Regions from separate parts of the Mesorhizobium sp. M1182 genome, predicted to be linked through region 3. Evidence: predicted binding sites of a transcription regulator. Region 3 holds the regulator's gene; each other region holds the start of a gene.
The links. Region 3 encodes LexA, which represses DNA repair genes until DNA is damaged. Its sites were predicted from a motif close to TGTTCNNNNTGTGTTCNG; they were not measured.
Positions count from the first base shown of each region.

Region 1: a site for LexA is predicted at 4,227-4,244, ahead of dinB (DNA polymerase IV). Genes of this name have one in related genera too.
Region 2: a site for LexA is predicted at 5,429-5,446, ahead of NKH33_RS20675 (single-stranded DNA-binding protein). Genes of this name have one in related genera too.
Region 4: a site for LexA is predicted at 2,897-2,914, ahead of NKH33_RS01325 (PA0069 family radical SAM protein). Genes of this name have one in related genera too.

Region 1 is NZ_JAMYMD010000010.1:67,835-75,156, forward strand. Features, by position in the region: gene NKH33_RS14635 (high mobility group family protein) at 27-662, opposite strand; gene NKH33_RS14640 (hypothetical protein) at 715-975, opposite strand; gene NKH33_RS14645 (XRE family transcriptional regulator) at 1,214-1,909, shown strand; gene NKH33_RS14650 (hypothetical protein) at 2,141-2,434, opposite strand; gene NKH33_RS14655 (hypothetical protein) at 2,618-2,986, shown strand; gene NKH33_RS14660 (GNAT family N-acetyltransferase) at 3,060-3,518, shown strand; gene ybiA (riboflavin biosynthesis intermediates N-glycosidase) at 3,617-4,165, shown strand; gene dinB (DNA polymerase IV) at 4,297-5,538, shown strand; gene NKH33_RS14675 (hypothetical protein) at 5,707-6,351, shown strand; gene NKH33_RS14680 (sulfite oxidase) at 6,944-7,322, shown strand, end outside.
Region 2 is NZ_JAMYMD010000018.1:57,933-65,254, forward strand. Features, by position in the region: gene gyrA (DNA gyrase subunit A) at 1-1,962, opposite strand, end outside; gene NKH33_RS20655 (helix-turn-helix transcriptional regulator) at 2,110-2,937, opposite strand; gene NKH33_RS20660 (hypothetical protein) at 3,024-3,554, shown strand; gene NKH33_RS20665 (MarC family protein) at 3,629-4,258, shown strand; gene NKH33_RS20670 (OsmC family protein) at 4,267-4,692, opposite strand; gene NKH33_RS20675 (single-stranded DNA-binding protein) at 4,815-5,327, opposite strand; gene NKH33_RS20680 (cupin domain-containing protein) at 5,536-5,925, shown strand; gene NKH33_RS20685 (ArsR/SmtB family transcription factor) at 6,008-6,322, shown strand; gene NKH33_RS20690 (SRPBCC family protein) at 6,319-6,843, shown strand; gene NKH33_RS20695 (ATP-dependent Clp protease proteolytic subunit) at 6,870-7,322, shown strand, end outside.
Region 3 is NZ_JAMYMD010000008.1:12,752-20,073, forward strand. Features, by position in the region: gene gltA (citrate synthase) at 1-297, opposite strand, end outside; gene gltX (glutamate--tRNA ligase) at 477-1,898, opposite strand; partial or broken gene NKH33_RS12025 (ComEC/Rec2 family competence protein) at 1,995-4,459, shown strand; gene lexA (transcriptional repressor LexA) at 4,453-5,187, opposite strand; gene kynU (kynureninase) at 5,635-6,882, shown strand; gene NKH33_RS12040 (hormone-sensitive lipase) at 6,978-7,322, shown strand, end outside.
Region 4 is NZ_JAMYMD010000001.1:284,458-291,779, forward strand. Features, by position in the region: gene NKH33_RS01305 (4-(cytidine 5'-diphospho)-2-C-methyl-D-erythritol kinase) at 1-609, shown strand, start outside; gene moaB (molybdenum cofactor biosynthesis protein B) at 596-1,138, shown strand; gene NKH33_RS01315 (phytanoyl-CoA dioxygenase family protein) at 1,169-2,143, opposite strand; gene NKH33_RS01320 (glycosyltransferase) at 2,334-2,837, opposite strand; gene NKH33_RS01325 (PA0069 family radical SAM protein) at 2,989-4,143, shown strand; gene rnhB (ribonuclease HII) at 4,311-5,006, shown strand; gene NKH33_RS01335 (F0F1 ATP synthase subunit B) at 5,263-5,754, opposite strand; gene NKH33_RS01340 (F0F1 ATP synthase subunit B) at 5,765-6,340, opposite strand; gene NKH33_RS01345 (F0F1 ATP synthase subunit C) at 6,406-6,630, opposite strand; gene NKH33_RS01350 (F0F1 ATP synthase subunit A) at 6,698-7,322, opposite strand, start outside.

The sequences.
Region 1 (7,322 bases), on a different contig from region 3:
GAACTTCCAGCCTCATTGCAGCGGGCTCAAATCGCTTCGGCCGGCAGCGTGCGCAGGAAGCGCGCAGCGTGATAGGCGCAGTAGCTTTTCGATGGGTTCGTGCGCATTCCGCAGCACAGCATGTCCAAACCTGGCCGGCTGCCGGGGGCGTCGTTTTCCGCATCCTCCTGCGGCGTCGTGTCGAGCGGCGCGCGGCAGCGCTCGAACAGGCAATCGATGAAGCGCATGGCGGCGAAATGCGGCTGGCGGCCGCCGGCGGCGATCGGGCGCGGCGCCGGCATTTCGAGCGGTGCGCCATCGGTCCCGGTGATCCGAGCCGGACCCGGCTGCCAGGCCGGCGGCGCCAGCCTGGCCGACAGCCTTGCCGGGCGGCAGCGTGGCTCGGCCTTCGGAGCCGACTCCGCTTGATCAGCAGTGCTTGATGGCTCAGGCGCCGAATTTCCGAGCCGGCCGCCAGAGCGTCCGCCACACCAGCCCTTGGATCTGGCAAGGCCGATGGTGCGCAAACGGGCGGTGCGGTGGACGATGCCGATGATGGCTGCACGCGAGGCCGGGCGGCCGCGCAGCGCGGTCAACCGGGTGGCGATCTTCGCTGCCGACAGTCCGCTCGTCAGCCAGTTCTCGATTTGTTCCAGTTCCGAGGCGGAATAGCGGGCGGCCATGATGTTTCATTCCCTGCAAAAATGGTTGTGTGCGGCGCCGGCTTCGCCGGCCTCAGGCTCGAAAGCCGGTCAGCCTTCGCATGGTCTGCTGCGATCGAGCTTCATCTCGGCCGCCCTGCCTTGTTGCGCCGGACACTGCCTTGCCCGTCCGCTTGTCGAAGGCGATGACCGTGCCGTCTTCGGTGCGGATGCAGGAAACCGCGGCTTCCGCATTGCCGGCCGGCAGGTAATTCGTGGCCGGAGCCGGGAGGGGAACGGCTCCGGCCGTTCCGGCCGCTTGCGCTGCCGGATCCGAGGCGCGAGCCTCGGGCATCGTCCCGGCCGGGGAGGAGGACAGCCCCGACGAAGGGGAAAGGGTTGGCACATGCATGGCCCCGGCGATCGGTTGCGCTACCGCCTCCAGGCGAGCGCTGCCGGCGCGCTGAACGGCGGATTCAAGGACCGAAAGCTGGCGAAGCGACTTGTGCATGCCTACATAAGAGCATAACTCAAATCGTAATGCAAGCGATTCTTGCATAGACGAAACCGAATCTTATGCCTCAGATGGAGCCATGGCGAAAACTGCACTGTCGATCAAGGTCGGAGCGGCGATCCGCCGGGCGCGCAAGCAGCGCGGCCTGGTGATGCGTCACATTGCCGAGCACAACGACACCGACGTCGCTGCCGTCGGCAATTGGGAGACCGGGCGCAACCTGCCCAAGACCGAGAACCTTTTGAAGACCGCCGCTTTCCTGCGCGTCGACCCGGTGGCGCTCGGCAAGGGCGAGGTCGTTTTCCTCGAAGATGCCGGACCGGTCGCCGATGCCGAGATCGTCACCGATCCCGGCCCCCTGCCCGCCGGGCCGATGGACATCCAGCTTCTCGGCACCGCCGTCGGCGGCGACGATGGCGACTTCACCTTCAACGGCCAGCCGGCCGGCTATGTCCAGCGGCCGCCGGGGATCCGGCATCTGCGCAATGTGTTTGCGCTGCACGTGCTGAGCGATTCGATGGTGCCGCGCTACGAGCCCGGCGAGATGATCTATTGCGGCGGCCGCGAAGCGTTGCCCGGCGACCATGTGGTGATCGAGACCCTGCCCGAGGAGAACGAGCAAAACGGCAAGGCCTTCATCAAGAAGCTGGTCAAGCGCACCGCCGCCGAGCTGATCGTCGAACAGTACAACCCGCCCAAGACGCTGTCCTTCAACCGCTACGCCATCAAGAACGTCTTCCGCGTCATCCCGCTCAAGGAACTGCTGGGGTATTGAGGAGGCGCCGGCGCGCCCTTCTCCCCTTGGGGAGAAGGTGGATCGGCGCGCAGCGTCGAGCCGGATGAGGGGTGTTGGAAGAAATGAGGCGTTTAAAAATATTCGGATGATTCTAGTCTAAATCCCTACGTCTTCAACTCCGCGATCCGTCCAACACCCCTCATGCGACCGAGCTTCGCTCGGCCACCTTCTCCCACAAGGGGAGAAGGAAGAACACCGTCCCCGTCCCCCTCAAGCCCGCCTCGACTGCAGCTCTCGACCATTGAGCAGGCGCGCCTCGGCGCGGGTCCGTTGCCGGTCGTCGATGAAGGCGGCCTGGATCGAGACGGCGGCGCCCGGCAGGCCGTCGGCCCGGCAGGCCTTGCAGATCAGGCGCCCCGAAAGTGCGGCCAGCGGTGTCTCCGGCATCACCCCATGCCGCTTGAGCTCGGCCGGCTTCCACCACCTGTTGCGGCCGCAGTCGATGCATTCGACGGCAATCGAGACAACATCGGCGATCGTCGCTTCCTTGCCTGCCAATGCCATGGTTATCCCCATCGTTGTTCCTGCTTTGTTCGCAACATTATCGGTTTTTGGAGCGGAGTCGAGTCGGTTCCGCTTACATCAACGTGAAAGTTTAACTTGTTCACTTATTTGAGTTATGCTTATACGTGGTGAGGACCGGAATCGGCGCGAGCAACAGAACCGCGGCCGGCCGGCAGCAAGGGAATGACGATGGACCCAGCCCAGTTCGCCCATGCCTGCGGCTATAGCGGCGACAGCCCGGCCATGCTTGCCGCTTTCGCGGCCATCCGCCAGGACGGCATCCGCAAGGCACGCCAGGGTCATCGCCACCGCAAGGCGGCGATTGACCAGATGAAGCCGAGCCGCGCTCTGTTCCTGGCGGCGATCCGCCCGGCACAGTCGGCCGAGGAGGCACTCGAGGATGCCGCCCGCTTTCTGTCGATGTTCCGCAACATGCCGCACTGGCGACAGGAAAGGCGCGCCGCCGACCTCACCCGCGCCAGGCAGCAGCGCCTCTTCGCCCGCTTCTTCCGCCGCTACGGCCACCGCCTCTGGGCGCTCGAGGCCACCTGAAGGCGCGCGGGCCTCCCTTGCAAGTCAAAACGGATATTGCGATCGCCGACACCGCGCCGTATGTCTCCGCGCGATGAGCGAGATCGAATTCCGTCGCGCGCAGGCGCCCGACCTGCCGGCGATCGTTGCAATGCTTGCGGACGATGTGCTCGGCGCAGACCGGGAAGACCCGTCCACGCCGCTGGCGCCATCCTATCTCGATGCCTTCAGCGCAATCGATACCGATCCCAACCAGTTGCTGGCCGTGGCCGTCGGGGCCGGGCAAGTGGTCGGAACGCTGCAGCTCAGCTTCCTTCCAGGCATTTCGAGAAAAGGCGACTGGCGCGGCCAGATCGAAGGCGTTCGCGTCGTCCGGCAATGGCGCTCGCGCGGCGTCGGCAAGCTGATGATCGAATGGGCGATTGAAACCTGCCGTTCGCGCAATTGCAGCTTCGTCCAGCTCACCACGGACAAAGGTCGACGGGAGGCGCACGCTTTTTACGAGCGCCTCGGCTTCACCGCCAGTCATCTCGGCTACAAGATGGCGCTGTAGATCAGCATTTCATCGCATTCAGCGCCGACCGCTCATCTTCGCTACCCACTCTGGATGGAGCATTGACAAGCCGGCCTTTCGCCCTGCTCCATCCGCCCATGATTTACGACCGAACCTGGCTTGAGAAAACCTTTCGCGCAAAGCCCCGGCAGAAGTTCCTGTTCTTCTGGGGCCATCAGCCGTCTAAGGACGGCCGAATAAGCACGTCGTGCTTCAGCCAGTGGTGGCATGCGCCTTTTACCGTCGATGGCCTGAGCTATCCGACTGCCGAACACTGGATGATGGCCGAGAAGGCACGACTGTTCGGTGATGCTCCGACGGCAACACAAATCCTCAGGGCGGCGAGCCCCAAGCAGGCAAAGCAGCTTGGCCGCCAGGTGAGCGGCTTCGATGGCACCAAATGGGATGCAGACAAATATCGCATCGTGACTGAAGGGAGCTTTCAGAAGTTCCGTCAGAACGCGGCGCTGCGCGAATATCTGTTGTCGACGCATGACCGGGTGCTGGTCGAGGCGAGCCCTGTCGACCGGGTGTGGGGTATCGGCCTTGCGGCGGATGACGAGAGGGCGGTGAACCCGCTGCTGTGGCGCGGCGAGAACCTGTTGGGATTCGCGCTGATGCAGGCCCGCGATCGGCTGCGCGGCTGAACATTTGCCGCGCGCTCGTCATCTGCGGCCGCCTCCGCGCTGCTTGACAATCCACCCAAAATGTTCTCTCTATGTTCTCATCACAACTCGAGACAATGCGGCGTTCGAACCGCCGCGGGCGAACGGGCCGGATGGAAGCCAACATCCTCCACGCGGATCTGGATGCCTTCTATGCCTCGGTCGAACAGTTGCTCGACCCGGCCTTGCGCGGCAAGCCGATTGCCGTCGGCGGCGGCGTGGTGCTGGCCGCATCCTATGAAGCCAAGGCGTTCGGCGTGCGCGGCGGTCTGCCGGGACGGCGGGCGCGGGAACTCTGCCCGCAACTCGTCTTCGTCGGCGGCCATTTCAAGGACTATCAGCGGCTGGGCGATGCGGCAATCAAGGTGCTCGGCGATTTCACGCCGGTGGTCGAGCGGATTTCGATCGACGAGGCCTTTGCCGACGTCGCCGGCTGCACCCATTTGTTCGGCTCGCCGGCCGAGATCGCCGGCAAGATCCGCCGCCGCGTGCGGGCCGAGCTCGGCCTGCCGATCTCGGTCGGCGTAGCCCGCACCAAGCATCTGGCCAAGATCGCCTCACAGGTCGCAAAACCGGACGGGCTGGTGGTGGTCGATCCGCGCCACGAGCTGGAATTCCTGCACCACCTGCCGGTCGAGCTGATGTGGGGCGTCGGCCCGGTCACCAGGCAGCGGCTGGCCGGCATCGGCGTCAACACCATCGGCGAGCTGGCGAAGACCAATGGTGGGGCGCTTGAGCGCCTGCTCGGGTCGGCGGCGGGAGAGAAACTCAACGCGCTGGCGTGGAACCGCGATCCGCGCAAGCTCGAGACGCAGCGCCGGGCGCGCTCGGCGGGTGCGCAGTCGGCGCTTGGCCGAAAACCGGCCGAGGAGCAGGTCTTCGTGCCGGCTTTGCTGCATCTGGCCGACAGGGTCGCCACAAGATTGCGGGCGAAATCCCGGCCCGGCCGTACAGTGACGGTTCGCGTCCGCTTTGCCGATTTGCGCTCGGTGACGCGCTCGATCACGCTCGACCAGCCGATATCGGCAACCGCCATGCTGGCCGAGATCGCCGAGGCGCTGGTGCGCAAGGTGCTCATCGACCATCCGCACGAAAAGACAATCTCGCTGCTGGCGATCGCCGTATCGCATCTGGAGCAGCATGCCGGCCTGCAACTGGAACTGCCGCTCGGGCTCGACGACGACCGCCGCCGCCCCGGCACCAGCAAGGGCGCGGCGCGCTGGACCGCGGACCGCGCCGTCGACAAGATCCGCGACCGCTTCGGCTGGGAGGCGGTGGGCTACGCCTCGGTCGCGCTCGGGCTACAGCGGTCGGTTCCCGACGCATTTCGCGAGCTGGCCGAGAAGGAACTGTGAGCCTCGATTACACTTTGGTTGCCAAGTCGCCGGAATGACGTTGAAGGCTGCGCCGTTGTGAATTTATCTTGGGACCAGTTCGTCGTGCACCGGTTTGGGTATCAACCAGACAGGGTAGCACCCGCTCGCAAATCCTTCCGCCCTCACTTCGAACGACAGGAGATCGGCATGGGACAGAACGCCGGATATTTCGCCCTCATCGTTGCCGGACTGGTGACCAATGCAACGACGCTGGCCAAGCCGCTCAACCCGGACCGGGCGATTCCATCCCTGGGCGATATCAACTCGCCGGTGGCCAGCCCGCTGTTCAAGCAGGTCAAGGCCGGGCCGCTGGAGATAAAGCTTGAGGAAACCACGCTTGCCGATGTCGAAAAAGCCTTCGGCGGAGCGATGCACGATGAAGGCGACGCCGGAGATTCACGCCACTGGCTTTGCTATGCCGGCCCCGACGCCGGCGGATCGCCGTCGATCTTCTGGTTCGTCTCCGGCGAGATGGGCGGCTCCGACCACGGTGTCCTGTCCGTCGCCCTGCAGCCGAACCCGGAAGGCAAGGTGCCGGAAGGATGCGCCGGCGCACCTGCCAGCCTGACAGCAATTGAACTCGATACGCCCGGCGTCGGAGCGCCGCTGAGCGACGTGGCCGCGAAATTTGGCGCCGCCAAGCCCGATCGTTACGGCCATTTCGGCTTCGCCGCCTCTTATCCTCCTTCGTCTCCCGACCAGAAGGACACCACGGTCACGCAGACGCTCACCTACACAGCCGGGAACGGCAGGATAACCGGCGTGGCGGTGACGCAAGTCACCACCAATTAGGGTGTCCCCGCTCGGTTGGCGAATGGTTCACGTGTGAATGATCTGCCGCGCCCGAGCCAGGCGGCCTGCTTGCTGGCCACCTCGTTATGCAGATTGGTTCTGATGTGCCGCCCGGGCCCGCCCTCCTCCTGCAAATGCGACATTCGAGGCGGCCCTGGTCGTCAGACCAAAAGCGTTGCGGTGCCCCAGGCAATCAGGGCGATGCCGGCCGCCCGGCCAACCCACGGGCCGGCAGGAAACACCGGTTCGACGAGAACCCGCGAAGGTCCGGAAATGACCCAGAAGCGGGCGTTCGGCAGCGATCAGAGCAGCAACGATTTTGGCAGGACCGGAAATCGGCATGGAATGCTGCAATCATCATCATGTCCCGTCCAAGTTGTGGACAGTTCCTTCTCAAAGGCGCACTCTTAGCATGCGAAACGCGAGCTGGCGTTTCGTGCAACGCTTCACATGCTTGACTTGCGTCGGTGATTATCTGACCTACCCGGATACTTCCGGGTGGGCAGACCTCACATTGTGTCGCCTATCCGTGATCAGGCTACGGCCTAAGGCACGTTGCAGCCCGTTCCGGATCAACTGGGAGGTAAACAACATGCCTGATTTTCAGCGCAGAGAACTTCTTGTTCAAGGAAGCGCGGCTCTTGCCGCAATTGCTGCTCTCTATACCTCGCGCCGGGCTTACGCTTTTCCAACACGGCCGAACGAGGAAGTTATTCGATGGCTGGATCAGCCGACCGAAAATCCCGATCCGGTGGGTATCCAGAAGCAGCTTGTCTGGGAGGATTTGGATAGCTGGATAACGCCAAACGACAAGTTCTTCAGCATCTCGCATTTCAACCGACCAACGATCGACGAGAAGACATGGTCGATGGAGATCGGAGGCCTGGTCAAGAAGCCCCTCGAGTTAACGCTCGCCGACATCAGGGCGCGACCGCGGCAGGAGGTCGTTTTCACAGTGGAATGCTCGGGCA
Region 2 (7,322 bases), on a different contig from region 3:
CGTGGTGGCAAACATGACGTCGAGCTCGCCCCAACTCGTCTCATCCTCCGGCAGCGGCATGATCGTGGTGATGCGCTCGCCCTGTTCGAGCGGCAGCATATTGATCAGCGCCTTGCCGCGCGATTGTGGGTTGCCGATCGGCAGGCGCCAGACCTTTTCCTTGTAGACGATACCGCGCGAGGAGAAGAACAGCACCGGCGTGTGCGTGTTGGCGACGAACAGCCGGGTGACGAAATCCTCTTCCTTGGTCGACATGCCGGAGCGGCCCTTGCCGCCGCGGCGCTGCGCCCGGTAGAGCGACAGCGGCACGCGCTTGATGTAGCCGGAATGGCTGACCGTGACGACCATGTCCTCGCGCTGGATCAGGTCCTCGTCTTCCATGTCCGCCCCGCCCTCGGCGAGCTCGGTACGGCGCGGCGTGCCGAACTCGTCGCGAACGGCGATGAGCTCGTCCTTGACGATCTGCTGGACGCGGGCGCGGGACGAGAGGATGTCCAGGTAGTCCTTGATCTCGTCGCCGATCGTGTTCAGCTCGTCGGCGATCTCGTCGCGGCCGAGCGCGGTCAGGCGCTGCAGGCGCAGTTCGAGGATGGCGCGCGCCTGCTCCTCGGAGAGATTGTAGGTGCCATCCTCGTTGATGCGATGGCGCGGATCGTCGATCAGAAGAATCAGCGATTCCACGTCGCCCGAAGGCCAGCGCCGCTCCATCAACTGCTCGCGCGCCGTCTGCGGGTCCGGAGCGCTGCGGATCAGCTTGATGACTTCATCGATGTTGGCAACAGCGATGGCAAGGCCGACCAGCACATGGGCGCGGTCGCGCGCCTTGCGCAGCAGGAATTTCGTGCGCCGGCTGATCACCTCCTCACGGAAGGCGACGAACGCCTTCAGCATGTCGGTCAGAGTCAGCAATTCCGGCTTGCCGCCGTTCAGTGCCACCATGTTGGCGCCGAAGGACGTCTGCAGCGGGGTGAAGCGGTAAAGCTGGTTGAGAATGACATCGGCGACCGCGTCGCGCTTCAGTTCGATGACGACGCGGTAGCCCTGGCGGTCGCTCTCGTCGCGAATGTCGGAAATGCCTTCGATGCGCTTGTCGCGCACCAGCTCGGCCATCTTCTCGATCATCGACGCCTTATTTACCTGATAGGGAACCTCGGTGATGACTATCGATTCCCGATCGTTGCCGCGCGCCTCGACGTTGACGCGGCCGCGCATGACGATGGAGCCGCGGCCGGTCGAATAGGCGCTGTAGATGCCGGAACGGCCAAGCACGATGCCGCCGGTCGGGAAATCCGGTCCCGGAATGATCTCCATCAGCGCCGGAAGGTCGATCGCCGGATTATCGATGAGGGCAATGGCGCCGTTGCAGACCTCGCCCAGATTGTGCGGCGGGATGTTGGTGGCCATGCCGACGGCGATACCGCCGGAGCCGTTGACCAACAGGTTCGGGAAGCGCGCCGGCAGGACTTTCGGTTCGCTGCCCGACGCATCGTAAGTGTCCTGGAAATCGACGGTGTCCTTGTCGATGTCTTCCAGCAACTCATGCGCGACCTTGGTCAGCCGCGATTCCGTGTAGCGCATCGCCGCCGGCGGATCGCCGTCGATCGAGCCGAAATTGCCCTGCCCGTCGATCAGCGGCACGCGCAGCGACCAATCCTGCGCCATGCGCACCAAAGCGTCGTAGATAGAGGCGTCGCCATGCGGATGGTATTTACCCATCACGTCGGCGACCGGGCGTGCCGATTTCACATATTTGCGGTTCCAGTGATAGCCGCTCTCATAGGCGGCGTAGAGGATGCGGCGATGCACCGGCTTGAGGCCATCGCGCACGTCCGGCAATGCGCGGCTGACGATCACGCTCATGGCGTAGTCGAGATAGGAGCGCTGCATCTCCTCGATGATGGATATCGGCTCGATGCCGGTGGGGCCGCCGTCGGCGCCGCGCGGTGTCTTTTGGTCGGTCAAATCGGATCACAATCTAATCAGGAATCACTTGGTGCTTATATAGGAAGCCAGCCTGAAACTCCAACAATCGCGGCAGTTTTCCAGTGTGGTTTTTAGCGGCAAATTCAAAAGGATAAACCAATTGCGACGATATGGCCGTGTACCCTTTCACGGGCGTCGCCGGCGGGCGCGATAAGTACCCGGCGCCTCGCCCATCAGCCGCCGGAAACGGCGATTGAAGGTTGATAGATCGTTGAATCCCGCCGAAAAGGCAATCGCCGAAATCGTCTGATCCGACGTCCGCAGCCGCACGGCTGCCCTGTGCAGCCGCGCTCTCAGCAGGAATTGGTAGGGCGTCATACCGGCAACGTGCCGGAAGGTGCGCAGGAAATGGTAAGGGCTGGTGGCGGTCTCGTCGGCGAGTTCGGCAAGCGAGATCGGCCGGTCGGCATCGACTTCGATGCGCCGCACCGCTTCGGCGACACGCTTCTGGTCACGGCGGCTCGGCGTCCGTCCCCGATCCGTAGCGCTGCAAGCCGCAGTTACCGCGGCACCGGCAATGCGCAGGGCGAGTTCCTCGAACACGCCGGTGTCGGCCATCTCGCGCGCCGCCTCCGCTTCGGCAAGCAGCGGCACCAGCGCCGGCAAGGGCGGCAGGCGCGGCGTTCCGAAATCGAGCGTCTTGGCGCCCGGCACGTCGGCGACGATCCGCTCCATATAGGCCGGTCCGAAATGGAAGGAGAGGCAACGGTCGCCGGCGCCATGCTCGTGCCCGCATTCGTAGCATGTGCCGGGATTGCCGAGCAGGAGCGCGCCCGGCGCCAGCATCGCCGTGCCCTCGCGCGCACGATAGCGGAAGGTGCCGTTGGTTACGGCGGCAACGCAGAAATCCCGATGCTCCTCCTCGAATGGCCTGTCGGCGGCGCTGGCGGTGCAGATGACATCCGACACCTGCCAGCCTCGGCCCGACGCCAGCCTGTGCGCGCTCGTCGTCATCGCCGAAACATAGCAACTTTTCCCAAGCGCAGAACCCCTGTCGGCGTCTATGCTTGCCGGTCTCCTGACAAGATGAGAGCGAAGCCATGTCCAATTCCTTTGCCAAGGTCCTGCACAGCGATGGGCCCGTACCGGCCCTTGCCGAGAAACTGAATCTTTATGGCCGCTTCGTCGGCGCCTGGACGTTCGACGCCACGCGCCATCTCGAGGACGGTCAGGTGCTGACCGGGCGCGGCGAAGTGCATTTCGGCTGGGTGCTCGAAGGCCGCGCGATCCAGGACGTATGGATCCTGCCTGCCCGTGACGCCGGCCCCTCGCCCTCGCTCGGCAAATGGACCTTCTATGGCACGACGTTGCGCGTCTACGATCCCGGCGTTGACGCCTGGCACATCTTCTGGAGCGATCCGCGCAATCAGTACTACAGCCGCCAGCTCGGCCGTGCCGAGGGCGACACCATCATCCAGCAAGGCGCAGACGGCACCGGATCTGCTGTGCGCTGGAGCTTTTCGCGCATCACCGAAAATTCGTTCCGCTGGCTGGGCGAACGCTCACAGGACGACGGCGCTACCTGGCGTCTTGAAGTCGAGTTTCTGGCGCGCCGGGCCGTCAGCCCCTGATCCGCACGGTTTCCACTGGCTCCGCTTTGCTCTACCAATCCCGTTATCCGGCTTTGCCGGCGGGGAGGGTCAGCATGCCGAGCTTCGACAGCCTGTTCAACGCTTTCGTCACCATACTGGTGACGATCGATCCGCCCGGCCTGGCGCCGCTCTTCCTCGCCGTGACCCGCGGCATGAACCGCGAGGAGCGCAACCAGGTCTCCGTGCGCGCCTCGGTCATCGCCTTCCTGGTAATGGCGTTGTTCGCAATCGCCGGCGCGTCGATCCTGTCAGTCTTCGGCATCACTCTGCCGGCCTTCCGCGTCGCCGGCGGCTTTCTGCTGTTCTTCATCGCCTTCGAAATGGTGTTCGAGCGCCGGCAGGACCGCAAGGAGAAGATCGGCGACGTCGCCATCACCAGGGACATGATCCACAACATCGCCGCCTTTCCGCTGGCGATCCCGCTCATTGCCGGTCCCGGCGCGATTTCGGCGACCGTCCTGCTCTCAAGCTCGTTTCAGGGTTTGGGTGCGCAGACAGCCCTTGTCGGCATCATCGCCATCTGCCTCGTCATCACCTACCTGGTGTTCGTGCTGTCAGAGCGCATCGACCGTATCCTCGGCCAAACCGGCCGTTCGATCCTGACAAGGCTGCTCGGCGTCATCCTGGCGGCGCTCGCCGTACAGTTCGTCGCCGACGGCATCAAGGCGCTGATGGCGACGTAGGAACAGCCCTACTTCGCTGTCGTTTCAATGACTTCGAAGTCGTGGGTAATCTCGGCAGTCTTGGCCATCATTGCCGAGGCCGAGCAGTATTTCTCGATCGAAAGCCCGATCGCCCGCTTCACCTTGGCGTGTGATAGCGCCCGGCCCTTGACGACAAAATGCATGTGAATGCGGGTGAACACCCTGGGATCGGCTTCTGCACGGTCGGCATCGAGTTCGACCACGCAATCTTCGACCGCCTCGCGCCCCTTTTCGAGGATATGGACCACGTCATAGGCCGAGCAGCCGCCAGTGCCGATCAGCACCAGTTCCATTGGGCTCGGCCCCGGCGTCTTGCCCTCCGGCCCGAACGCAGTGCCTAGCACCAGCTTGTGCCCATTGGCGGACTCGCCAACGAAAGTGCGCTCCTCGACCCATTTGACCCTTGCCTTCACCTGATACGTCCTTTCACCGCTCAAACGCACAACGTCCCGAAAATCCAAGACAGATTTTCGGGACGCCATTTCGTGGCCAAGGTGCCGGCGCTTTTCGCCGCAAGGGCAGTCCGCCCGAGAAATCAGAACGGGATTTCGTCGTCCAGCTCGCGCGACGAACCACCGCCGCCGCCCTTGTTGGCGCCACCGCGATTGAAACTTTCGCCCGGGCCGGACTGGCCGAAATCGGAACCGCGGCTCGCACCACCACCGGCATAGTTGCCGACCTGGCCGCCGCCCTCGCCCCGCGCATCGAGCATCTGCAGCTCGCCGCGGAATTTCTGCAACACGATTTCGGTCGTATAGCGGTCATTGCCGGTCTGGTCCTGCCATTTGCGCGTCTGCAGCTGGCCCTCGACATAGACCTTCATGCCCTTCTTCAGATACTGCTCGGCCACCTTGGCGATCTGGTCGTTGAAGATCACGACATTGTGCCACTCGGTCTTTTCCTTGCGCTCTCCGGACGTCTTGTCGCGCCAGCTTTCCGACGTCGCGATGCGGATGTTGACGACCGGGTCACCCGAATTCAGGCGGCGGATTTCAGGGTCCGCCCCGAGGTTGCCCACCAGAATGACCTTGTTGACGCTACCCGCCATGATACTTCTCCGCGCTCATCCGAAACCGAATTTTTGTCGCCGCACCTTACAGGCTATGGACAATCCCTGCCTGCCGTCGCTGCCTTTTCCCACAAGGTTTTTGTTCTCTTTTCGTTCTATAGGAGAGGCCCTGCACTGTCAATAGTTGTCAGTAAGAAGTAGTGTCTTGGCGTCGAATTTCCACAGACCATGGGATCGAGGCGAACGCATGAAGATGGTTGCGCATAACGATCAGCCGCAAGAAGAGTGGCGGACGGGAGTAAAGACCCGCATGCATGTCTCTGCCCGCAACGGCGCAACTCAACTTTGCATGTTTGAACAATGGGTCGAACCCACCGTTGGCGCCCCGACACATTGGCACCCGGTCGAGGAAGTACTTACCGTCATCGCTGGCAGGGCCGAGATGTGGATCGACGAAGAGCATCTCGTCTTGACTGCCGGACAGTCGCTTGTTGTCGCCGCGTACAGGCAACATGGCTTCCGAAACGTCGGCTCCGAATTGCTTCATATTCATGCTGTGCTCGCGTCACCAGTTTTCGAGGCGACGTTCAACGGATCCCCCGACATGGTGAGACGCTGGCTTCCAGCGAGTTTGTAAAACCTCGCCTGTCTTAAAAAATACCGCCTGTCTTAAAAAACACGGCTTGCCAAACCGATAAGTATTGACTTATGCTTTCGGCATGATCGAAGCAGACATTTTTCGGGCACTAGCGGATCCAACGCGTCGCGCCGTCTATGAGCGGCTCGCCGACGGCGAGATGACGGTGTCGGAACTGCGCACTGGCATACCGGTATCGCAGCCGGCGGTATCGCAACATCTCGCAGTGCTGCGCGGCGCCGGCCTCGTGGTCGAGCGCCGGGCCGGTCGCAACGCCTATTACCGCGTCGATCCGAAGGGGCTTGCGCCACTGCTCGGCTGGATCGAACGCTACCGTGCGTTCTGGCCAGAGCGCATCGAAAGGCTCAAGACGGTTTTGAAGGACATGGACCAATGACCAACCGAGGCAAAGAACGCGCCGAAATGGCCGCAGACAAGATCGAGTTCGAGTGCGAGCTGCCCGAACCGCCGGAACAGGTGTGGCGGGCGCTGACGGTGCCGGACCTGCTCGCGGCCTGGATGATGCCGAACGACATCAAGCCCGAAATCGGCAACCGCTTTGCCTTTAAAGCGCCGAATGCGCCGATCGAGTGCGAAATCCTCGACGCGGATCCCGGACGGCTGCTGCGCTATTCCTGGCGGGAGCGGCCGGCGCCCGGCGATACGCAGGTGCCGCCCGGCGGTCCCCTGGACAGCGCAATGAACGACAGCCCAGTGGACAGCATCGTCACCTTTACGCTCGACCGCACCGTTTCCGGCGGCACGCATCTGCGCATCGTCCATGATGGTTTTGCTCGGGCAGCAGTGCCGGAGATCGCGATGGCAGGCGCCGGTTGCCGGCTTTCCTTTGACGCGCGCACTCCCAGGCACAAGCAGATCGCCGCAAACACCCCGCGCCTCTTCCTGCGCGCGGCCTGAACGACAACAGTCAACGGAGACAACCGATGAGCGGCCTTGCCAATCTGGTGCCGATGGTGATCGAGCAGTCGAGCCGCGGCGAACGTGCCTTCGACATATTTTCGCGGCTGCTGCGCGAGCGCATCGTCTTCATCAACGGCCCAATCGATGACGGCACCTCAGCGCTGGTCTGCGCCCAGCTTCTGTCGTTGGAATCCGACAATCCCGACAAGGAGGTCTCGCTCTACATCAACTCGCCGGGCGGCGTGGTGACCAGCGGTTTCGCGATCTACGATACGATGCAGTATATCAGTTGCCCGGTCTCCACGGTTTGTATGGGCTTCGCCGCCTCGATGGCCTCGTTCCTTTTGATGGCCGGCACACCGGGGCGGCGCATCGCGCTACCCAACACCAGCATCGTGCTGCATCAGCCTCTCGGCGGTTTCCAGGGCCAGGCCTCCGATATCCAGCGCCATGCCGAGGGCATCCTTCGCACCAAG
Region 3 (7,322 bases):
GACTTCGAGGAAGTCGCCGTGCTCGGCCAATTGGTCGATCGGGTAGCCGCGGTGCAAAAGAATGCCAGCATCGCCATCGATGAAGGTGATTTCCGATTCGCAGCTCGCCGTCGACGTAAAACCGGGATCGTAGGTAAAGACGCCGGCGGTGTTGTAGAGCGAACCGATGTCGATGACGTCCGGTCCTACCGAACCACTTCGTATCTTGAATTCATGGGTTTTGCCGCCGAGTTCCAGCTTGGCCGTCGATGCCTGGGTTTTGCCGCCAAATTCCATTTTTGTCGCAGGTTCGGTCATAGCAAACTCCTTTTTGTTTCCTCAGGCCGGCAAAGGCAAAATATCTGAACCCAACACGTCAAAAGCATCGGAATACGCACATTTGCGCCCGCAATTGAATCTGCGCGGCAGATTAGGCCAAGACCCAATGTTGCACTGCGAAACACACCTTTCAATGCCAATCTTCTTGGGCCAGTTTGCTAATCGATTTGATCAGCGATCCGCGCCAGGCTTTCCTCGCGGCCAAGCACGGCAAGCACATCAAACACACCTGGCGAGGTACTTTTGCCGGTGAGCGCGGCGCGCAAAGGTTGGGCCACGGCGCCGAGTTTATGGCCGGCGGCCTGCGCATAGTCGCGGATCGCGGCTTCGGCTGAGGCGGCAGACCACCCCGAAACCGTGGCTAGTGCCGCATGAGCGCCCCGCAGGATCGCGCGCGCCTCACCGCTGAGCAGCGCCGCCGCCTTCTCGTCGACCGGCAGCGGCCGTTCGACGAAAAGGAATGCAGCCCCTTCAACAAGTTCGACCAGCGTTTTGGCGCGCTCCTTCAGGCCCGGCAACGCGGCAAGCAGTTGCGCCCTGCGTCTGTCGTCGAGGCGAGCGGCGATTGCCGGGCCGCCTTCTAGATAGGGCAGAGTGGCGATGAAGATGTCGAGCAGCGCCGCGTCGTTCATCCGGCGCATATGCACGCCGTTAAGCGCCTCGAGCTTGGCGAAGTCGAAACGGGCGGCGCCCTTGTTGACGTCGCCAATGTCGAACCATGTAATCATGTCGGCGATCGACATGATCTCATCGTCGCCGTGGCTCCAGCCAAGCCTCGCCAGATAGTTGAGCAGCGCCTCCGGCAGGTAGCCCATGGCGCGATAGGCTTCGACGCCAAGCGCACCGTGCCGCTTCGACAGCTTGGCGCCGTCGGCACCGTGGATCAGCGGGATATGCGACATCGACGGCACCTCCCAGCCCATGGCCTGATAGATTACGGTCTGGCGTGCGGCGTTGGTCAAATGATCGTCGCCGCGGATGATGTGGGTGATGCCCATGTCGTGATCGTCGACGACGACGGCATGCATGTAGGTGGGATTGCCGTCCGAGCGCAGAATAATGAAATCGTCGAGATCCTTGTTGGGAAAGCGCACGTCGCCCTGGACGCGGTCATGCACCACCGTCTCGCCGTCTGTCGGCGCCTTGATGCGGATCGCCCCCTTGGCGCCGGGCGGCGCCTCCGACGGGTCGCGGTCGCGCCAGCGCCCATCATAGCGGGGCGGAAGCCCCTTGGCTCGCGCTGCCTCGCGCATCGCCTCCAGCTCCGCCGGCGTCGCGTAGCAGTAATAGGCCTTGCCCACGCGCACCAGCTCCTCGGCCACCTCGCGATGGCGCGGCGCGCGCTCGAACTGCGAGACAGGCGCGCCGTCCCAGGTGAGTCCGAGCCAGGAAAGTCCGTCGAGAATGGCTGCCGTCGCCGCATCCGTCGACCGCTCACGGTCGGTATCCTCGATGCGCAGCAGCATCGTGCCGCCCGTGTGCTTGGCGTACAGCCAGTTGAACAGCGCCGTGCGCGCGCCGCCAATGTGCAGATAGCCGGTGGGCGAGGGGGCAAAACGGGTGACGACCTTATCGGGCATGGAACTCTCAGGCGGGCGAAGGAAGTGGGTTTGCGGACTTTCGCGCGTTGCGCGTTCATGTAGCATAGGAGGTCGAGGGCGCAAGGGGCAGACCCGATGGCTGTGCGAGGCCGTGGTGCGGGCGAGGGCGAGGACGTTGGCAGCGACGTCAGCGAACGCTTGCTGTTTGCCGCTCCCCCGCCTGTCCTGCCGGCACCGGCATTGCTACCTGCTCCGCGCTTCGATGCTCCGTCGCTGCCGGCCAGCGACCCAGCAACGGTTCTCGTGCCCGCGGGCGAGCCCATCGTACGCCTGCCCAGGCGTTTCCGCCTCCCGTCACCGTCCCGTATCCGCAACAGCGTAACCACGGCGGCCGGTCTGGAACTCGACCGCGGCATCGCCTTCCTGCTGGTGCCGGTGTTCCTCGCATGCGGGGTGGTCGTTTATTTCGGGCTGTCGGTGGAGCCGGCCTTTCCACAGCCGATCGCAATCGCGCTCCTCGCGACCCTTTGTGCCGTCGTCTCGCGGTCATGGCCCAGGACGCGCCTGTGCTTCATGGTGGCGCTGCTCTGCGCGCTTGGCGTACTTGCCGCCAAGTTCGAGACATGGCGTGTCGGAACGCATATGCTCGGCTCCGAAATCTCGACGCGGCTGACGGGTCGCGTTGTATCGTACGAGCCCATGGCGAGCGGCCGCATCAGGCTGACAATCGATGTGATCTCAACGGCCAGGCCGACACTGCGCTACATGCCGGAACGGGTCCGCGTTTCGGCGATGAAGATACCGGCTGAGCTGACCGCCGGTTCCGAGATCACCGGCTATGTGCGGCTGCTGCCGCCGACCGGCCCGGTGCGGCCCGACAGCTATGATTTCTCGTTCGACAGCTATTTCGCCGGTATCGGCGGCAGCGGCTTTTTTCTCGGCAATCCGAAAGTCGTGTCGTCGGGCAGCATGCCGCTTGCCGCGCAGCTTTCTTCCGCGATCGAAGACGCGCGCGAATCCATCGCCGACCATATCCGCAGCCGCATCGGCGGTGCCGAGGGCGAGATTGCTGCTGCGCTGATCGTCGGCGTGCGCGCCGGCATTCCCGAGGAGATCAACGAAGCGATGCGGCGCACCGGCATCTACCACATCATCTCTATCTCGGGGCTGCATATGGCGTTGGTCGCCGGCACCATCATGGCGCTGCTGCGGGGTGCCTTTGCGCTGTTTCCCGATTTCTCATCGCGACGGCCGGTCAAGAAGTATGCCGCGGCCGCCGCGCTTTTTTCGATTGCGGCCTACCTCGTCTTTTCCGGCATTGTCGTGGCGGCCGAACGCAGCTTCATCATGCTGGCGGTGATGCTTATCGCCGTGCTGGTCGACCGGGCCGCGCTCACCATGCGCAACCTGGCGATCTCGGCCATCGCGGTCATCCTGGTGTCGCCGCACGAGGTGGTCGGTCCGAGTTTCCAGATGTCCTTCGCCGCGACGGCGGCCCTTGTCGGCGCCTATGCAGGCTGGTCCGATTACCGCGCCGGGAGGGCCACCACGCCGCCGCCGCGGCAGTCGCCGCTACGCCTTGCCACTCGAAAGGTCCTGCTGGGCATGTGCGGTCTGGCGATGACCTCGATCATTGCAGGGAGCGCCACGGCGCTTTTCGCCATATGGCATTTCCAGCGCGTGGCGCCGCTCGCCTGTTCGCCAATCTGGCCATCATGCCCATCGTCTCACTGGTCGTCATGCCCTTCGCCGTTCTCAGCGCGCTGGCGATGCCGTTCGGTGCGGATGGCCCTTTCCTCTATGTCATGGGCAAGGGGCTGACGGCGATGATCGCCCTGTCCGGGTGGATCTCGGAGCGCTCGCCGATCGATGCGGTCGGGCTGATTTCGCTGAGATCCGTCCTTCTGGTGACGATCGCCCTCGTCATTGCCAGCATGGCGACGACGTGGTTGCGGCTGGCGGCACTTCCTTTTGCGCTCGCCGGCTTGCTGACGACAACGCAGACACGCATACCCGACGTATTGGTCTCGGAGGACGCACGGCTGGTCGCGCTGTCGATCGGCAGCGGTGAACTCGCGGTCAACCGGGCACGCCCGAATGAGTTCACCATCGACAACTGGAAACGCGCGCTCACATCGGAGGCCATCGTCGCGCCGGAAACCCCTGGAAAGAACGACCCGCAATTCGACATTGCCGATCCGGCCGACCTGCCGCCGGGCATGCCGTTCATTTGCACGGACGGCCTCTGCCTTGCCAGGCATCCATCCGGCGCGATCATCGCGCAAGCCACGGACCGCGATACTGCGCGGCCAGCCTGCGCCTTTGCCAGCTTGATCGTCATCGACGACGCCACCGCCCATAACCCCTGCTACTACGACCGGCTGGTCCTCGTCGTCACCAAACGGCAACTGGCGCGCGCGGGAAGTGCCGCCGTCTATTTCGATCCACAAGCGGCAACACGCGCCGAGATCCGCTTCGCCGTCGAAAAATCATACCGGCCCTGGCACGTGCAACGGAAATTTTCACGCGCGGCACGGGGCCTGCCGCCATACCGCAGGGCCGACAATCCCAAAGCCGGCGCCAAGGGCGGAACTCAGTAGCGGCGGATCAGTCCGACGAGCTTGCCCTGCACCTTGACCCTGTCTGGTCCGAAGATGCGCGTCTCGTAGGCCGGATTGGCGGCTTCCAGGGCGATCGAGGCGCCCTTGCGGCGGAACCGCTTCAGCGTCGCTTCCTCCTCGTCGACCAGTGCCACCACGATCTCACCGGGGCTCGCCGTATCGGCATTGCGGATGATCACCGTGTCGCCGTCGAAAATGCCGGCCTCGATCATCGAATCGCCTTTGACCTCGAGCGCATAATGCTCGCCGCCCATGATCATATCCGGCGGCACCGAAATCGAATGCGTCTGGTGCTGGATGGCGTCGATCGGCACACCGGCAGCGATGCGGCCCATTACCGGGATCGAAACGGCGGCGACGACATCGTCGTCATTTCCGGCTGCGGGCACGCGCGACGATGTCGGCTTGCCCTGCCGAGGGGCGCCTTGCCCAAGGCTGCCCTGGATGACACTCGGCGAGAACTTGCGTGCCGCATTGAGGCCGGGGGCGATCGAGTCAGGCAGGCGTAGCACCTCCAGCGCACGGGCCCGGTTGGGCAAACGGCGAATGAAGCCGCGCTCCTCCAGCGCCGTAATCAGCCGGTGGATTCCGGATTTGGAAGCCAGGTCGAGCGCTTCCTTCATCTCGTCGAATGAAGGCGGGATACCGCTTTCCTTCAACCTTTCGTGGATGAACATAAGCAGTTCGTGTTGTTTGCGTGTCAGCATAGCGACCCCCAACAGAATCAGAAAAACAAACCCAGAACAAACACTATCTGTTCCAGTTGTGTTCCGCAACTGTTTAAAGTTTAATGAATGCGTTAAGGCTCGGGAAACAAACGACGTCCCCTACCGGCGTAACGCATTTTCACCGCCGCGAGCCTCATCGCCTTGATTCTGCTTTCGTTTGCGCCCTTCTGGCCTCCTAGAAGGCGGCACTGGCATCGGCCGTCGGTCGGCAAAAGGCACGGAATTGAACCCGTATCGACTGTGCGGTTTGGTCAATGCACCGTGAACGAAACGAACTCAAAACGCCAACCTCGGGTTAAGTCCCGGTTTCCACCGCCTGGTCAGGCTGCTTCTCGCCGGTGGAGCCTTGCTGCGCGCAACCAAGTAATGGAAGAACAGTCGATGCGTGTCCGGCGTTGCGTTGGATCTTGGGGGAGCAGACAAATCATGACAGGAATTCCCGATCTCGTGGCCATAAAGGCGATGGATGCCGCGGATCCGCTGCGCGCGATGCGCGACCGCTTTGTGTTGCCGCAAGGAGTGATCTATCTCGACGGCAATTCGCTAGGAGCTGCTTCACGTGCCGCTTTCGATGAACTGCACAAGGCCGCGACCGAAGAATGGTCGCATGATCTCATCCGCGCATGGAACACGGCCGGCTGGTTCAACATGCCGCTTGAACTTGGCGACCAGCTCGGGCGCCTGATCGGGGCCGCGGCCGGCCAGACAGTGGTCTGCGACACGACATCGGTCAACATCTACAAGCTGCTGCACGCCGCCATGGCCATGCGACCGGAGCGGCAGGTCATCGTCGCCGAGGGCGATAGTTTTCCGACGGACCTCTACATGGCCGAGGGTGTGGTTTCGACGCGAAAAGATACGCTGCTGCGCCTCTCGGGAGTCGACGCGCCGACCATCGAAGAGCTGATCGACGAACGCACCGCTGTGGTGCTGGTCAACCACGTCAACTATAGGTCGGGCGAACTGCGCGACATGCCGGCGCTGACGCGCAGGGCTCAGGAAGCCGGGGCGATGATCGTCTGGGATCTCTGCCACACCGCCGGCGCGATGCCAGTCGAGCTCGACAAGGCAAACGCCGATTTTGCCGTTGGCTGCACCTACAAATATCTGAATGGCGGCCCGGGCGCGCCTGCCTTCATCTATGCGGCTGAGCGGCATCTTTCCGACATCCAGCAGCCGCTCACCGGCTGGTGGGGCCATGCACGGCCCTTCGCCTTCGAGCCAGGCTATGCGGCCGGCACCGGCATCCGCCGGTTTCTGTGCGGCACGCAGCCGGTCCTGTCGATGCGCACGCTGAAGGGCGCGCTCGACATCTGGAACGATGTCGACATGACGGCGGTGCGCAAGAAGAGCATCGCGCTGGCGGATCTGTTCATCGAGCTTGTCGAGGCAAAGTGCGGCACTTACGGGCTCACGCTCGAAAGCACGCGCGATGGGGAAAAACGCGGCAGCCAGATTTCATTCATGCATGAGCATGGCTACCAGGTCATGCGCGCGCTGATCGAACGTGGCGTGATCGGCGATTTTCGCGCGCCATCGACCATGCGCTTCGGCTTCACCCCGCTCTATGTCGGCTATGCCGATGTCTGGCAGGCCGTCAAAGTGCTTGAGGACATCCTGCACACCGGTGCGTGGAAGGATGCGCGCTTCGCCATCAAAGCAGCTGTCACTTGAGATTGATGCGAGAGCTGGAATCGTGAGGCTGGCGACGACGCGCCGCGCGATGCTTACGGCTACGCTGCAGGGCCATATGCCAGGGAGGGCGCAGGGTGTTCGAACGTCACATTGCCGATTGGGACAACGCCTATGCCAACGGCGCCAACATAGCCGGCAGCGATCGCTGGCCGGCGGCCTGGATCGAGCCCGCGCGGGTTTTCCGCGACGTGCTTTCGACCGAGGGCAGGGCGCGGCTCGACATGGCCTATGGCGACAACCCACGCAACCGGCTCGATCTTTTCCTGCCGGCCATCAAGCCTAAGGGACTCGTGGTGTTCGTTCATGGCGGCTACTGGATGGAATTCGACAAGAATTTCTGGTCGCATCTTGCCGCTGGCCCTGTTGATCGCGGCTATGCGGTGGCGATGCCGTCCTACACGCTCTGTCCGCAGATACGC
Region 4 (7,322 bases), on a different contig from region 3:
AAGAACCTGCCGGTCGCGTCCGGTGTCGGCGGCGGGTCGAGCGATGCGGCGGCTGTGCTGCGCGCCCTGGTCCGGACCTGGAGGCTCGACATCGGCGATGCCGAACTGGCGCGGATCGGCCTGTCACTCGGCGCCGACGTGCCGATGTGCCTCGCAGCCAAGCCGCTGATAGCCCGCGGCATCGGCGACGAGCTGACGCTCGTGCCGGGTTTCCCGGCGCTGGGTCTGGTGCTCGTCAATCCCGGCACTGCCGTCTCGACGGCCGACGTGTTCGAGGCGCTTGGCCGCCGCGACAATGCGGGGCTGCCGCCGCTGCCGCGCAACCTCGACTTCCACAGCATCCGCAACTGGCTGGAGATCACCCGCAACGATCTCGAGCCTGCGGCGCGCGCAATCCAGCCCGCCATCGGCAAGGCGCTTTCCGTGCTCAACAAGGCCGGAGCCGGTTTTGCCAGGATGTCCGGTTCAGGCGCCACCTGCTTCGGGCTGTTCGAGACCGGCAATGTGGCCAAGCGCGCGGCCGTCGATATCCGCGGCCGCCATCCCGACTGGTTTGTCGCGGCGACGCGAAGCGTGACATCGGAGGCTGACGCCCATGGCCAGGATTGACGAGAGCCGCCCCTTCGTTCCCGTGCGCATCGCGGTACTGACCGTTTCCGATACGCGCAGCCTCGCCGACGACAAATCCGGGCAGACGCTGGCCGACCGCATTGCCGAGGCCGGCCATGTCCTGGCCGCCCGCGACATCGTCACCGACGACCGCTACAAGATCCGCGACAAGGTCCTGGGTTGGTCAAGGGACGAAGCGATCGATGTCGTCATCACCACCGGCGGCACCGGCTTCACCGGCCGCGACGTGACGCCGGAAGCGCTGGAGCCGATCTTCGAAAAGCGCATGGACGGCTTTTCCGAAGTGTTCCACCGCATCTCCTACGACAAGATCGGCACTTCGACGATCCAGAGCCGGGCAACCGGCGGCGTCGTCAACGCCACCTTCGTTTTCGTGCTGCCGGGCTCGCCCGGCGCCTGCAAGGACGCCTGGGACGGCATCTTGAAGCCGCAGCTCGACTATCGGCACATGCCCTGCAACTTCGTCGAGATCATGCCGCGGCTGGACGAGCATTTGCGGCGCGGCTGAGAACCGAGGTATCAGCCAAGCGACCTCGGTTTAGCGAATGACCGGCTCGCCGTGAAAACGCCGGCGCGACGGCGGCGAGACGCCGAAGCCGACTTCCATCATCAGCCGCGGCGTGCGCGTCGGCACGGTGCCCATATGGAAGCCGAACGGATCCTCGACAAAGCCGAGGCCGGCCGGCCCGGTCAGCGTGACCGGGCTCTGCTCGCCGTAGACGCCCAGCACCTCTTCCGCCGAATGGCCGACCAGCAGCGTCAGCTGATGCTTCAGGATGCGGCGGTTGTGGGAGCCGCGGACATAGACATGCGGCCCAGTGTCGGCGTCGACCGGCACCAGGTAGAAAAAGAATTTCAGCATGCGCCAGTCGTCGAGGTCGAAATGGTATTTGCCGAGCGAGGCCATGTTCTTGTCGGCGTCCGAGACGCCACCGGTCGGAAAGCTCCACCAGACGCGGGTGGTGATCAGCTTGGCCTGGCTGCCGAGATAGTGCGCTGCGATATCGAGAAGCAGCGGATCGCGCTGCACGGCGACCGCAGCGTTGCAGTCGAGGACCCGTTCGAAATAGTGACCGCTGAGCAGCGGGCGGCTGAAATGCTTTTCGGCATCGGTGTGTTTTTCGGGCAGGAATTCCAGCCGGCGGTCGAAATTGCCGAAGCATGGCGTGCGCTCGGCGAAGCGGGCGATCTCCTCATGGATGGCGGCCGGCAGCATCAGGCCCGAATAGAGCCCCTCCGTCCGCAGGGCGCCGACGACGGCATCGCGATCGACGCCGGCGAACATCGTTTCACCGACATTGCGCGCCGGTGGAACCGGCTTCGCACCGCGCCAGTGCAGGCGCCGCGCCGGCATGGTGCGGGCCAGCATGAACATCGGCAGCCATGCCGGATTCTCGCGAAGGTCGGAAAGATAGGTCGGGATGCGGGCGGCGATGCGGCGCAGCATGCCGCCGTTTCGTGCGATCGCCTCGAGGCTTGCGGCGCCGGACTTGTCAGGGCTTGAAAGGGTCATCGGGGTCCTCAAAATATCGAGGGAACAGCATCGACGACAGTCGTCGTCACCGCTCCGGCACACCCCAAACCCATTCGCCCGTATCGCCGGAAATGGTAACCCCCGGCCAGATTTTGTGCAATGCACAATAAGCGACGACCCGCCAGAAAATTTGTCTGGGCGGAGTTCCCATAACCGGGACGGTAAGCCGTCACTTCCGCGGCGCGACCCAGATCTCGGCGTGGAGCCTCCTGGTCGCCAGGCCGCGGGCGATCGCTTCGGCGCTGCGGGCGTTCTTTGACAGCGCCGCGGCCTGACGCTTGCTGATCACCAGGCCTTCGGCGAGAGCGCGATTTCCGGCAAAGACGCGCGACAGGAACGGCGCGCGGCTGCCGCGTGCCCGCGAGAACCGCGCCGCCATGGTTTGCCTGGCGGTATGGGCGACGACCTCGTCGATCCAGCCCTCCCCCAGCCGAGCGCCCGGTTCCAGCAAAAGCAGCCAGTCGCCCTTGGCCTGCCTGATGCCGGCGGCGATGCCGCCGCTGACATAGTGGCAGCCGGCATGTTCGGCGACGCGGTGCGTCTGATCGGTCGAGCCGGTGTCGCAGACGAGAACGTCGCGCACCACGCCTTCGACCGCGCCGCCGATCAGCGAGGCGAGCGTGCGGGCAAGGCCCTCCTCGTCATTCAGGGTTTCGATCAGGACGCTGAGCATGTTTAGCCGAATAGCGGAAAGCGGTGGGCAGCGCCAGTTTTTGCGGCGCACCGCGAGAAAGTTCTTGCTTTGTTCTCATCGATACGATAGGAATACATTCATGAGCAGAGCGATTCGACAGCGGGCGGACAGTCCCTGGGAAAGGGCCAAGATGGAACAGATCGTGCGTGCCGATATTGCAGCCTTCGGCGCTGGCAGGGCCGAAATGGCGAATGCGATGATCGAGCAGAGCGGCATGCGTGTCCGTCCGGACCGCAACCGCGGCAGGTCGGCGGGCATCAATCCGTCCGGCCGTTTCGAGCCGGTCAGCCGGCATGTGTTCGACGATGGATGGAATTCGCTGGAGGAGCTGCCGCCGTTCAAGACCGAGGTACAGGTCGAGAAGCCGCGCACCATCATCACGCGCAACGAATCGCCCGACATCTCCTTCGACCGCTCGATCAACCCCTATCGTGGCTGCGAACATGGCTGCGTCTATTGTTTCGCGCGGCCGACGCACAGCTTCATGGGGCTGTCGCCGGGGCTGGATTTCGAATCGAAGCTGTTTGCCAAGCCGGATGCGGCGCGGCTGCTCGACAAGGAATTGTCCAGGGATAATTACCAGCCGCGCACCATCGCCATCGGCACCAACACCGATCCCTACCAGCCGATCGAGAAGCAATACCGGATCATGCGCGAGATCCTCGAAGTGCTGGAGGCGCGCGGCCATCCGGTCGGCATCGTCACCAAATCGGCGCTGGTGACGCGTGACATCGACATTCTGTCGCGCATGGCCGAACGCGGGCTGGCCAAGGTGGCGTTGTCGGTGACGACGCTTGACCGCATGCTGGCGCGCACCATGGAGCCACGCGCGTCGACGCCGACCAAGCGGCTGGACGCGATCAGGCAGCTTTCAGACGCCGGCATTCCGGCCTCGGTGATGGTTGCGCCGATCATCCCCGGACTGACCGACCCGGAGATGGAGCGCATCCTCGATTCGGCGCAGGCAGCGGGGGCACGTGAAGCCGGCTATGTGCTGCTGCGCCTGCCGCTGGAGGTCGCGCCGATCTTCAAGGACTGGCTGCTGCGCCATTATCCCGATCGTTATCGCCACGTCATGTCGCTGATCCGTTCGATGCGCGACGGCAAGGACTACGATTCGGAATGGGGCAAGCGCATGAAAGGCTCCGGCCCCTATGCCTGGCAGATCGGCCGGCGTTTCGAGATCGCTGCCAAACGGCTCGGCCTCAACGCCGAGCGGCGCTCGCTGAGGACCGACCAGTTCATCCCCGCCGCCAAGGCTACCGAGCAGCTGATGCTGCTGTGACAAAGCGTCTCGCGCCAGCCGCTTGAAGCGGCCGCAGCAGGCGAAAAATCCCGTCCGGCCTGTCCTGTCCCCGGGCTTGCAGACGGTAGCCCCCTCCTGGTCCGGTGCCCCGCCCGACCCGGAGGGGACTTGCGGAGAATCGGAGCCGATGCGAACCTCGCCGCACCATGGCTCGCCCGCGTTCCGATTCTCCGCTTCTCTTCGAAATCGTCGAGAAACCCGACTTCTCGTTCGAGACGAGGGCGATGGCCGAAGGCCTTTGGCCGGTGGCGGGGATGGACGAGGCCGGCCGCGGCCCGCTCGCCGGGCCGGTGGTGGCGGCAGCGGTGGTGCTCGATCCCGCCAACATCCCCGACGGCCTCGACGATTCCAAGCGGCTGACGCATTTGCAGCGTGAGGCGCTGTTCCTGAAAATCCTCGGCTCCGCGCTCGCCGTATCGATGGCCTCGGTCAGCGCCGAAGGCATCGATGCCTCCAACATCCTCAAGGCCAGCCTGGAGGCGATGCGCCGTGCCGTGGCCGGCCTGTCAATCCGGCCGAAGCTGGCACTGGCCGACGGCCGCGACGTGCCGCCCGGCCTGCCCTGCGAGGGCAAAGCACTGATCAAGGGCGACCAGCGCTCGCAGTCGATCGCCGCAGCCTCGATCGTCGCCAAGGTGATGCGCGACCGCATGATGTGCGGCTGCGGCAGCCATCATGCGCGTTACGGCTTCGAGCTGCATATGGGCTACGCCACTGTCCGCCATCGCACGGCGATCGATCTGCACGGGCCAGTGGCGCGGCTGCACCGCGCCTCCTTCGCGCCGTTCCGGTTCGGCGGCACCGAGGTGCTGGAGGAAGAGGGTTTTTCGGATTTGGATTGACATTGCGAAGGCGGCTAGGCGCGGATCTCCTCCCTCGAGGGGAGATGGCCGGCAGGCCAGAGGGGGTCGCCTCGCGTGAAGCGCCAACGTTCTCTTTCGTTCCATAGGGCGTCGCGCCAGGACGTGCCGACCCCCTCTGTCGCCTTTGGCGACATCTCCCCCTCGAGGGGGGAGATTACGCGCTCAGTCGCTTTCGCCAACAAAAAAGCCGCCAGGTTTCCCGGGCGACTTTCGATGAATTTCTCGTCGAAGTCGCTTAATTCAGCTTCGACTTCAAATCCTGCAGCGAGGCGTTGAACAGGTCGGCGCCGGCCTTGGCGTCGATCTTGCCGGCCAGCAGCGCCCGCGCGGCTTCGACCGCGATGTCGACAGCGCTGGCACGCACTTCGCCGATCGCTTCGCGTTCGGCCTGGCCGATCTTCTGCTCGGCCAAGGCGGTGCGCCGGGCGACATAGTCCTCGGTCTTCTTGTGCGCCTCGGCGGCAAGCATGTCGGCTTCGCGCTTGGCGGCGGCGACGATGGCCGCGGCCTCCTGCTCGGCTTCCTTGCGCTTGCGCTGGTATTGGCCAAGCAGCTGCTGGGCTTCTTCGCGCAACCGGCGCGCTTCCTCGAGCTCGGAGCTGATCTTGTCGGCACGCGCATCAAGCGCCTTGGCGATCATGCCCGGCACCTTGATGTAGATGGCGATGCCGAGGAAGATTACGAGGGCAACAGTTGCCCAAAGCGTCGCGAGAGATGTGGCGTCCATGATGCGCTCCTCACCCGGCCACGGATTTGACCGCGGCCGCGATTTCGGCCTTGCTGGCCTTGCCGCCGACAAGCGCCTCGACGATGGCCGAAGCGGTGTCCTCGGCGATCGTGCCGACTTCCTTCATGGCATTGGCCTTGATGGAAGATATACGCGCCTCGGCCTCGCCAAGCTTCTGGTCAAGCGCTGCCTCGATCGTCTTGCGGGCAGCCTCGGCTTCCGCCTTGGCCGCATCGTTGGCCTGCTGGCCGATCGCATTGGCCTTGCCCTTGGCTTCCGCCAATTCCTGCTCATAGGCGGCAACGGCGGCATCGGCCTCGCTTTTCAGCCGGGCAGCATGGTCGAGATCCTGGGTAATGCGGTCGTTGCGCACGTCGATGATGCCGCCAACGCGCGGCATCACCACCCGTTTCAAGAAGAGATAAAACAGCCCGAAGGTGATTGCCAGCCATAGAAGCTGCGAGGGGTACGTCGCCGGATTGAATGGCGGGAACGTGCCGTGCGCCTCGGCAGGCACGCCGGTGCCAGCGCTGCCGCCTTCGACGGCGGGCGCGGACTCTTGCGCAAAGGCAGATGTCACGAACATGGACTATCCCCGAAATTCAGGCCCGCCGCAGGATCGCGGCCGGCCTGTTCAATTCTTCCCAATGTTCAGCCGAACAAAGCGAGAAGCGCGATGAGAAGCGAGAAAATACCCAGCGCTTCGGTCACGGCGAAGCCGAAGATCAGGCGGCCGAACTGGCCGTCGGCTGCCGACGGGTTGCGCAGCGCGCCCGCCAGATAGCTGCCGAAAATGTTGCCGAGGCCAATGCCCGCGCCGCCCATGCCGAGGCATGCGATGCCGGCACCGATGTACTTTGCTGCTTCTGCGTCCATTTGTTCAACTCCTTTGGATCTAAAATTCCGTTGCAAAATCGATCCGGCGGCAATGCCGGAAACCTTGTCAGTGCCCGGGATGCAGGGCGTCGTTGAGATACATGCAGGTCAGCACCGCAAAGACGTAGGCCTGCAGGAACGCGACCAGCAGCTCCAGCGCCGTCAGCGCCACGGCCATCGCCAGCGGCAGAACCGAACCAGCCACGCCGACCGCGCCGAGCGCGCTCAGGCTGACGACAAACCCCGAGAACACCTTCAGCGTGATGTGACCGGCGAGCATGTTGGCGAACAGACGAACCGACAGGCTGACCGGACGCGAGACGAAGGAAATCACCTCGATCAGCACCACCAGCGGCAGCAGGTAGACCGGCACGCCATGCGGGACGAACAGCTTCAGGAAGCCAAGGCCGTGCTTGGTGAAGCCGTAGACGAGGACCGTTCCGATCACCAGCGCAGCGAGGCCGAAAGTGACGATGATGTGGCTGGTGATGGTGAAGAAATACGGGAACAGGCCAAGCAGGTTGGCGACAAGCACGAACATGAACAGCGAGAACACGAAGGGGAAGAACCTCATGCCTTGCGTTCCCGCGGCGTCCCTCAGCATATTGCCGACAAATTCATAGGCCATTTCCGAGACCGACTGAAGGCGGCCCGGAACCAGGCTGCGGCTCGACGTGCTGAGGTAGAGAAAC